2 linked regions of the Botrimarina mediterranea genome follow. The protein of the gene in region 1 binds, or shares a complex with, the protein of each later gene. Links are inferred from orthologs where the notes say so. Each region holds a gene or a part of one and is shown in the gene's direction. Other genes may lie near its edges.

Evidence for each region. The genes of interacting proteins can lie anywhere in the genome.
Region 2: the proteins of dnaB (region 1) and dnaG are in contact, whole or in part, in a crystal structure (PDB 2R6A), measured with the Geobacillus stearothermophilus proteins. The link is inferred for Botrimarina mediterranea from one-to-one orthologs. Residues at the interface, in WP_033016901.1 of Geobacillus stearothermophilus: Ser13, Glu15, Ala16, Gln18, Glu91, Leu92, Asp94, Ala95, Val96, Pro97, Thr98, Ala99, Ala100, Asn101, Tyr104, Tyr105, Ile108; in WP_049624496.1 of Geobacillus stearothermophilus: Lys456, Leu457, Leu458, Pro459, Ala460, Asn463, Ala464, Leu467, Leu535, Leu536, Ile537, Ala538, Gln544, Glu545, Asp548, Tyr549, His552.

Annotation. Positions count from the first base shown.
Region 1 is NZ_CP036349.1:872,903-878,751, reverse strand. The notes cover bases 1,076-4,010. They hold dnaB (replicative DNA helicase), read left to right. Parts: upstream 1,076-1,765; coding sequence 1,766-3,256; downstream 3,257-4,010. Other genes in these bases: Spa11_RS03470 (BamA/TamA family outer membrane protein), read left to right, coding at 3,645-4,010; rplI (50S ribosomal protein L9), read left to right, coding at 1,076-1,473. Outside these bases: rpsF (30S ribosomal protein S6), read left to right, coding at 1-306; ssb (single-stranded DNA-binding protein), read left to right, coding at 365-856; more of rplI, read left to right, coding at 943-1,075; more of Spa11_RS03470, read left to right, coding at 4,011-5,849. UniProt on the Escherichia coli protein: The main replicative DNA helicase, it participates in initiation and elongation during chromosome replication. Travels ahead of the DNA replisome, separating dsDNA into templates for DNA synthesis.
Region 2 is NZ_CP036349.1:1,957,440-1,961,157, reverse strand. What follows is about bases 1-2,905. They hold dnaG (DNA primase), read left to right. Parts: upstream 1-463; coding sequence 464-2,347; downstream 2,348-2,905. Other genes in these bases: Spa11_RS07810 (sigma-70 family RNA polymerase sigma factor), read left to right, coding at 2,614-2,905; Spa11_RS07820 (S1C family serine protease), read left to right, coding at 1-236. In the rest of the region: more of Spa11_RS07810, read left to right, coding at 2,906-3,718. UniProt on the Escherichia coli protein: RNA polymerase that catalyzes the synthesis of short RNA molecules used as primers for DNA polymerase during DNA replication.

The DNA of each region.
Region 1 (5,849 bases):
TCCGAAGGGGGCGAGGTCGTCGTCAGCCGCCTCTGGGAGGAGCGCCGCCTCGCTTACCCGATCAAGGGTCAGCGCAAGGGCGCCTATTGGCTGATCTACTTCCGCACCGAGGGAGACAAGATCACCGGTCTCAACCGCGCCTGCGAGCTCAAGAGCGGCGTCTTGCGGCACATGGTGCTGAAGATTCATCCGCGTCTGGTCGAGCCGATCCTCGAGCACGCCGCCTCGGCGCCGGTCCACGGACCCGCGGGCGAGGGCGAAGCCGCCCCGGTCGCCGAGTTCGCCGGTTCGGGCGACGGGGATTGAACCCGAGTCCGCTGAACGTTTTTTGCTCACCGCGTCTTTAGCCCCGTGGCGAACCTCCATGGCCAGCTACAACCGAGTCGTCCTTGTCGGCAACCTGACGCGCGACATCGAACTACGGTACATCCCCAGCGGGACCGCTGTGGCCGAGATCGGCCTGGCGGTCAACGATCGCGTCAAGCGGGGTGACCAGTGGGTCGATGAAACAACTTTCGTCGATGTGACCCTGTGGGGCCGCACCGCCGAGGTCGCGAATCAGTATCTCAATAAAGGCTCCAGTATCCTGATCGAGGGTCGGCTGAAGCTCGACACCTGGGAGAAGGACGGCCAGAAGCGGTCGAAGCTACGGGTCGTGGCCGAGAAGATGCAGATGCTCGGCGGACGCGGCGAGGGTGGCGGCGGTGGAGGCGGCTCGCGCAGTACCGGCTCGAGGGCCCCCGCTCGCCAGCAAGATAGTTATGACAGCGGCGATGACGGCGGCTACGGCGGCGGCGGGTACGACAACTACTCGTCGGCGCCCGCAGCCCCGCCCGAAGACGATATTCCATTTTGAGTGGGTAGTCGGCAGTCGGCAGTGGGCGGTTTTTTGCTCACGGCTTCCTGCCCACTGCCTACTGCCCACTGCCCACTTAAGCAGCCATGGCCACTACCAAGCAGAAGAAACTCAAGCGCACCCCGACCCGCGCCAAGCGCCTGCCGCTCGGCCCTAGCGGCGGCGTGCAGCTGCTCTTGATCCAATCGGTCGAGCACCTCGGCAAGCAAGGCGAAGTCGTCGAGGTCAAGTCGGGCTACGCCCTGAACTACCTCATCCCTGAGGGGCTCGCCACGATCGCCAACGACCACCACAAGCGGATGGTCGATAAGCACAAGGCGAAGCTCGCCGAGATCGAGCGTGAACGGCAGGCCGAACTACGTAAGCAGGCCGCCGAGATCACCAAGCAGAGCGTCACGATCGAGGCCAAGGCCACCGAAGAGGGTCACCTCTACGGAAGCGTCGGCGCGGTGGAGATCATCGCCGCCCTGAAGAAGCAGGGCATCACGATGGCCGCCGAGCAGATCAAGCTCGAGGGCGTGCTCAAGGAGCTGGGCCTCTACACCGTCAAGATCCGCTTCTCCAGCGAGGTCGAGGGCGAGCTCAAGGTCTGGGTCGTCCCCGCCGTTGGCGATTGAAGCTAACCTCAGCTGCTGCTAGCAGTTAGATACACGAGGCAGCCGTTCCGATGGGACGGCTGCCTCGCTCTTTGATGGAGACTGATTTAGGATAGCGTCATGCGGAATGACCAACGACGAAGCCCCAATGACCAATAGGGAGCTGCCGCTCCGCCATCATTGGACATTGGGGCTTGGTCATTGGATCGCAAGCGATGGCCCTCGGCGGCATCGATCCGATCGTTAGACGATCTCTACTGCACTCCGGGCGCTGACGCTCCCGGCTCGCCTTGGTTCGAAGGAGCGGACTCTTATGTCGATCGGCGATTCGCGCGACCGTAACGAGACCAGCGGCGAGGGGAAACGCTTCCGGCGAGATGGGCGTGACGGACACGCCCCGCCGCCGATTAAGGCCGAGAGCCTCCTCGAACGGCAGCTGCCGCAGAGCCTCGAGGCCGAGCGGGCCGTGCTGTGCAGTTTGCTGTTATTGCCGGAGGTCGCCGACGACGTCGCCCTGATCCTGGGCGCGGATGATTTTCTCGACGACGCCAACCGCCGCATCTACCGCCATATGGCGGCGATGCACGACGAGGGCGCGGCGATCGACGTGATGCTGCTGATCCAGCGGCTGCGCGACAAGGGCGAGTTCGAGGCGATCGGCGGCAACGCGTACCTAGCCGAACTGAGCGGCGCCGTGGCAACGGCGGCTCACGCCGAGTACTACGCGCAGATTGTCCGTGAGAAGGCGACGCTCCGCGGCCTCATCGAGGCTTCGACGGACATCCTCCGCGACGCCTACGACCCGACGATGGAGCCGCGGCAGCTGCTGAGCCGCGCGGAGGAACGCGTCTTCGGCATCCTCGAAACAAAGGGGCACGGGCAGGTCACGACGATCCGCGATGTGCTGACCGAGTCGATCGCACGGATCGACGCGCGGATGAAGAACGAGCACGCCTTCGGCGGCATCGAGACGGGGTTCGATGACTTCGACGAGATGACCGGCGGCCTGCACGGCTCGCAGCTAGTGATCCTCGCGGCGCGTCCTTCCATGGGCAAAACGGCGCTCGCGATGAACATCGTCGAGCACGTCGCGATCAACTGCCAGCACCCGACGCTGTTTGTCAGCCTCGAAATGGCGGCGCTCGAGCTGGGCGACCGACTGCTCTGCTCTCGCGCGCATGTGAGCGGGCACCGCGTACGCACCGGCCAGATCAAGGTCGAGGAGAGTCAGAAGCTGATCCGCACCGCGGCGGAGATCAGCACGGCGCCGCTCTACATCGACGACTCGCCGAGCCGGACGATGACGGAAATCTCAGCGGCGGCGCGGCGGCTGAAGCGGAAAGAAGGGCTCGGGCTGATTGTCATCGACTACTTGCAGCTGATCGACCCCGACAACTCGCGCGACCCACGGCAGGAACAGGTGGCGAAGATCGCCCGGCGGCTCAAGGGCCTGGCGCGTGAGCTCGATGTGCCGGTGCTGTGCCTAGCGCAGCTCAACCGCCAGACCGAGGCCTCCCGGGACAACAAGCCGCAGCTATCGAACCTGCGTGAGTCGGGCGCGATCGAGCAAGACGCGGACGTGGTGATGTTCATCCACCGTGAAGAGTACTACGCGACGAACGAAGAGGACCGCGAACGCCTCCGCGGCGAGGCGGAGCTGATCATCCGCAAGCAACGCGCCGGCCCGGTAGGTGACGTGAAGCTCACGTGGCTGCACGACTTCACCCGGTTCACCAACCGGGCGCCGCAGCAGTACGACGAGTTCGCCGGCGGCTACGGCGGCGGGGACAACTCGTTCGGTTAGCTAGCGTCGCCGGGTTCTCCAGATTTGAACCTCAAAGGAACAAAGGGAAACGGAGTGTTTTTTGAAGGTCCGTTTCCCTTTGTTCCGTCGTTCCTTTGTGGTTCGCTTCTCTTCTTGCTAGCAGTGCGGGCTAGCGGCGCCGCCGTATCGGCGTGCCCGGGGGCAAAACTTTGCCCCGATTGGCTCAGGAGCCGCCATCGGTCTTGTGGTGAGGTTGCGCTTTTTCTAGTTCTACGCGGCCTCCTTCCCGCTGGAGGGCCTGCGACGGCTTGCGCCTTCGCCTCGGTAGGAATATCAGCGCTCAATCGACCCCGACACGCCCTCGATGCCGCAAGCCCAACGAAGCCCCGTGAACCGGCCATTCGTCGCTCGCCCCTGCGCGAGTCGCTTGGTTAGGTCTCGGGTTTTCGCGATCGTCGCGCTACTGGTCGCGGTTGCGCCGGCCGCCGCACAAGGCATCGGCGATCCGTTCAACGATGCATCGCCGGCAGCGCGGCAACCGATGCCGGGCGACAATGGTCGCAGAGCGACAAGCGGTCTCAGCGAGTTCGCCACCGACGAATTGGTCGCCGACATCCAGGTCCGCGGCAACCAAACGGTCCCGGCGTCGCGGATCCTCAATCAGATGCAAACCCGTGTGGGTCGGCCCTTCGACCCCCGCGCTCTCGCAGGCGACATCAAAAAGCTGGCCTCACTTCCGTACTTCGTCACCGTCCGCCCATTGCACAAGTCGACCGAAACGGGTCGCGTGATCATCCTCGAGGTGGTCGAGCGGCGGACACTCCGCTACGTCGAGTACCTCGGCAATGAATCGATCAAAGAGAAGAAGCTCGCCGAGGCGACAGGACTGACGGTTGGCGGCGCGGTCGATCCCTACGCTGTCGAAGAGGGGAAGCAGAAGATCGCCTCGCTCTACCGTGAGAACGGCTTCAATCGTGTCCACGTCGAAGTCGTCGAGGGCGCCGACTCGAAAGACCAGGGCGTCACCTACAGTATCAACGAGGGCCCGCAGGAACGGATCTGGACCGTCGTCTTCGAGGGAAACGAATTCGCCTCCGACGGGCAACTCAAGACGAAGATCGCTTCAAAGCCCGGCATCGCTTGGCCGATGGGGAGCAAACTGAAACGCGATGCGCTTGAATCAGACGTTGACAAGCTCACCGACTATTACCGTTCGTTCGGCTTCTTCCGTGCGAAGGTCGGACGGACCGTCGAGTTGGGCGAGGGCGGTGAGTGGGCGACCGTTCATTTTGCGATCAGCGAGGGTCCGCGGTACTCGATCCGCAACGTGACGATTAACGGCGTCGAGTTGTTTGACACGTCATCGATCCGCTCGGGGCTGAAACTCACTGACGGCAGCCCCTTTGAGCGTGGCGTTCAGCAACAAGACGTGCAATGGCTACGCGACCTCTATGGAAGCCGCGGATACATCTACGCCGACATCCGGGCCGAGATGCTTTTTCTGGAAGAGCCGGGCAAGATCGACCTGGTCTATAACGTCGAAGAAGGCGAGCAGTGGCGCGTGGGCCGCATCCTGGTGAACATCCGGGGCGAGGACTCCCACACCCGACTGCCCGTAGCAATCAATCGTGTGGGCTTGCGACCGGGTGACATACTCGACACTCGCAAGCTACGTGACGCCGAGCGGCGCCTGGGAGCGGCGGGCGTGTTCAACCGCAACCCGCAGATGGGGTCGGTGCCAACCATCACGCCGGAGGTTTCTCCCGAGACCAGAGAACGGCTCGCTGCCGAAGAAAAGGCGGAGGAGGCCGATCGCCAAGGGGTGTTCCGCGGTCAAAACCCGGCGAGCCCTAGCGCCACGCCTTGGACCTCCTACATGCCGCCAACGCCATCGGTTTATCAAATCGTCAAGCCGGCGCCGACGAGCGAAAGTTACGCTGTCGCCAAAGAGCCGGCGCCGAGGCAATCGATTGCGATCGAGGCCGAGGTCTACCGCGGCCAAGGACCCGCTGCGGGCTACCCGGCCACGACGGGAGCGACTTCGGTCTACCAGATGCAGCAATCGGTAGCCAATACACCCGAAGAGGCCTTATCGCGCAGCGGCACGCCCTATGCCGATCAGGGCCAACCAGCGGGCAATGTCTTCGGCGCCTCGACGGCGCCCGACGCGCACTACAACCCTTACCCGAACTACGGCGGCACAACCGTCGGCGCGACGGACCCCAGCGCGGCGCCCATAGCGCCAACGCAGTATGCCGAGGGATACCCAGCGCCGCCGACGGCGTATCCTGCAACAACCAACACGCTGCCGCCCCCTCAGGGGTATCCCGCCCAGCCGCCAGCGCCGGGCTACCCCGCGACAACGACTCCGTCTTCAACAGGCTATCCTGCCGAGACGATTGCGCCGCCCACCTACGGACAACCCGCGCCGCCCACCTACAACTCGGTCGGCGCCGACGCTTATCAAGCGGGATCGCCCGTCAACACGCAGCTCTTTCCGCTGGGGACCAATCTAACGACACCGGTGCCGCCGCCGAACGATCCGTTCGCCGACCTGGTGATCAACCTTGAAGAGACGCAAACAGGCCGGTTCATGGTCGGCGTTGCGGTGAACTCCGACGCGGGTGTCGTC
Region 2 (3,718 bases), 1.1 Mb from region 1 along the record:
CCATCAACAACCTCCGCACCAACACTCCTGCCGCCGACGCTGGCCTCCGCAACAACGATGTCATCCTCCAGTGGAATGACCACAAGGCGGTCGATCCGAGCCTCCTCAGCCAACGTATCGCCGCCACCGAGGTCGGCTCCGAAGCAAAGGTCGTCGTCCGCCGGTTGGAGAACGGCGCTCCCGTGGACAAAGAACTGACCGTCCGCGTCGGCCGCCGAACCGATGTGGGACGCTGAGGCGACCCCCAAATAACAGGCGAGCCGGGAGCGTCAGCGACCGGAGTGAAGTAGGTACACGCATTCGTGTGCGGGAAAGCGCTTCACTCCGGTCGCTGACGCTCCCGGCTCGCCATTTGGTAGGATAGCGTTCTCACATTCGAACCGCACGTATCGCCTGCGATCACCCCGATCACCAACATCCCCCTGTCTCCTTTTGAAAACGCAATGCCAAGGAAGAATCACCTGTGAGCTTCGCCGGGGCTGACGACGCCAAGGAACGGGTCCGCCAAGCCACCGACATAGTCGATCTGGTCGGCAGCTACTTGCAGCTGCGCAGGCAGGGACGCGGCTACGTCGGCCTCTGCCCCTGGCACGACGACTCGAAGCCCAGCTTCCAGGTGAATCCCGACCGGCAGTCGTTCAAGTGCTGGGTCTGCGATATCGGTGGCGACGTCTTCTCGTTCCTGATGAAGATGGACGGCCTCGAGTTCCGCGAGGCGCTGGAGCAACTCGCCGACCGCGCCGGCATCGAGCTACGTCCCGCCCAGCCAGGGCAGCGCATCGAGCCCGGCTCGCCCGGCGACAAGAAGACGTTGCTAGCCGCGATGGCCTGGGCCGTCGAGCGGTACCACCACTGCCTACTCGAAGCCCAACAAGCCGAGCCCGCGCGGGCCTACCTCGCCGAGCGCGGCGTCTCGGCTGAGGCCATCCAGCGTTTCCGCATCGGCTTCGCGCCGCAGGGCTGGGATTGGCTTCTCAAGCAGGGCCCCGGCGCCGGCTACTCGCCCGCCGTGCTGGAACGCGTCAACTTGATCGCGTCGCGCAGCTCGGGCGACGGCTACTACGACCAGTTCCGCGGCCGCGTGCTCTTCCCGATCCGTGACGTGCGCGGCCGGCCCGTCGCGATTGGCGGGCGGATCATTCCGCAGCTAGCAGAGGCTGAGGCGCGCCCCGATTACAAACCGGCCAAGTACGTCAACTCGTCGGAAACGCCCATCTACTCCAAGAGCCACACGCTCTACGCCCTCGACTTGGCGAAAGAGGGCTCGTCGCAGCTTAGCGAGCTGGTCGTTGTCGAGGGCTACACCGACGTCATCGCCTGCCATCAGGCGGGCGTCACGAATGTCGTCGCCTGTTGCGGCACCGCGATGGGCGAGGGCCACCTGAAGCTCGTCCGCCGCTTTACCGACCGCCTCGTGCTCGTGCTCGACGGGGACGAGGCCGGCCGGCGCCGTGCTAGCGAGCTGCTGGAACTTTTTATCGCTAGTCCGATCGATCTTCGGATTCTGACCTTGCCTGGAAGGCTCGATCCGTGTGATTTTGTAGCGTCACATGGAAGTGACAAGTTCGCGGACCTGGTCGCCCAGGCCCCGGACGCCCTCGAACACAAACTGCAGAGCGTGACCAACGGAATGGTCCTCTCAGCTGACAACACGCACGCCGCGACGCGCGCCGCCGAGCAAATGCTCGCGACGCTCGCGCGCACCCGCCCGCTGCTCGGCGAAGCGCCCAGCGCGTTCTTCTTGCGTGAGCAGTCGATCGTCGGCCGATTATCACGGCGCCTCCGTCTCCCCGAAGAAAGCCTCCGCAAGCGGCTCAGCGAACTGCGTCAGTCGGCTGACTCCAAGCCGCTGGTCGCCGCCCGCGTCGAAGCGATCGAAGACGCCGCCCCCCGCCGCGTCCGCGCCACGGAGCTTCCCTCTTGGGAGCGAGAAGCGATTGAGCTGATGCTGCTCGGCGACGACTTCGCTCAGAAGCTCACGCAGGACCTCGACGAGGTCGACTTCCACGGCGCTGCCCGCGAGCTGTTTGTCGCCTTCCGCGACGCGGCCCTCGCCGGCGAGGCCACATACGAACACCTGATGTCAATCATCGAGGACGAGCCGCTAAAGATGCTGCTCATCGAGATCGATGAGCTTGGTTCGGGACGCACCACCAGCGACCCGGTCAAGCGACTAAACGACCTTCTGCTCATCCGCCAGCGTCGCCATGAGGGCGCCGCTCGCGGCGAGCAGATATCGGCTCTCCGCAGTGGAGAGCTCTGCGAGAGCGAAGCGGACCAGGCGGTCGCCGCCTTGTTTGCTTCGCGAAAACGCCACGAGACAGGTTCCCCGTCCACGGAAGGATAGGGTGTCTCGTCGGTGAGGCCCGCCGCGTTGTGCACGCCCCCGCACCGCACACCGCGATCGCGCCGCCCGTTGTCACCTCGAATGTGCGCACGACGCGCGCCAGGGAGTGTTGACCCATGCCTCCAGTTGCAACCACCACCGAGCCGCAGCTTTCGCTCTACACCGGTCCGGAAGAAGACGTCGTCGAAGTCGCCGCTGACGCGCCCGACTTGCTCGACGCCCCGGCGCCCGCCGCCGAATTTACGCCCGACGGCCGTCCCTCTCGGATGGATACGCCCACCGGACCGCCCGCGGGCATCCCCGGTGGCGTTGACGCCGCGCTGCGTCGCATCGTCGCCCTCGCCCGTCGCCAGGGCTGCCTGTACTACCACCAGGTCTACAACTACCTGCCGGACGAGACCTACGGCACCGACCAGATCAACGCCCTGCTGTCGGCCGTCGAAGGCCTCGGTGTCGAACTGCGTGAGCCGCCCGGGACCAAGCCCCGCTTCGAAGAGACGCAGGTCTACGTCGAGGGCGATCGCTCGTCGCTACTGCGTGACGGATTGCCGACATCGTCGAGCGACCCAATCCGCATGTACCTCTCGCAGATGGCGGAGATCCCGCTGCTAACGCGTGAGGAAGAGATTAACCTCGCCAAGAAGATTGAGCTCACCCGCAAGCGGTTCCGCCGAAATCTGCTCCGCTCGTTCTACGCCCTCGAGGCAACCGTCAAGGTGCTCGAGAAGGTCCAGGCCGGCGAGCTGCCCTTTGACCGCACCATCAAGGTGTCGCTCACCGAACGGCTCACCAAGGAGCAGGTCTCTGCCCGCCTGCCGCACAACCTGCGGACGCTGCGGGCGCTGATCGAGCAGCAACGGGCCGACTACGCCTTGATGGTGGACCGTCGCGTCACCGAGCCCTCGGCGAAGAGCGAGGCCCGCCAGCGTTACGTCCGCCGTCGCGAGAAGATGCTCTCGCTGGTCGAAGAGCTGAGCCTCCGCACGAAGCGCGTCAGCCCGCTGATCAAGGAGCTGCGTGACTACGCCGACCGCATCGACGAAGTCCGCCGCGAGCTGGCCGAGCTGAAGGCCTCGGGCGCGCCGGAGGACAAGGTGCACTCGGTGCGGGCCGAACTCTTGCAGATCACCAAGCGTGTCTGCGAAAGCCCGGCGAGCCTCCGCCGCCGCGCCGACATGGTCGCCCGGCAGTACCGCGAGTTCGAGAACACCAAGCGTGAGCTCTCGAGCGGCAACCTGCGGTTGGTCGTCTCGATCGCCAAGAAGTACCGCAACCGCGGCCTCTCGTTCCTCGACCTGATCCAGGAAGGGAACACCGGCCTAATGCGGGCGGTGGATAAGTACGAGTACCGCCGCGGGTTCAAGTTCAGCA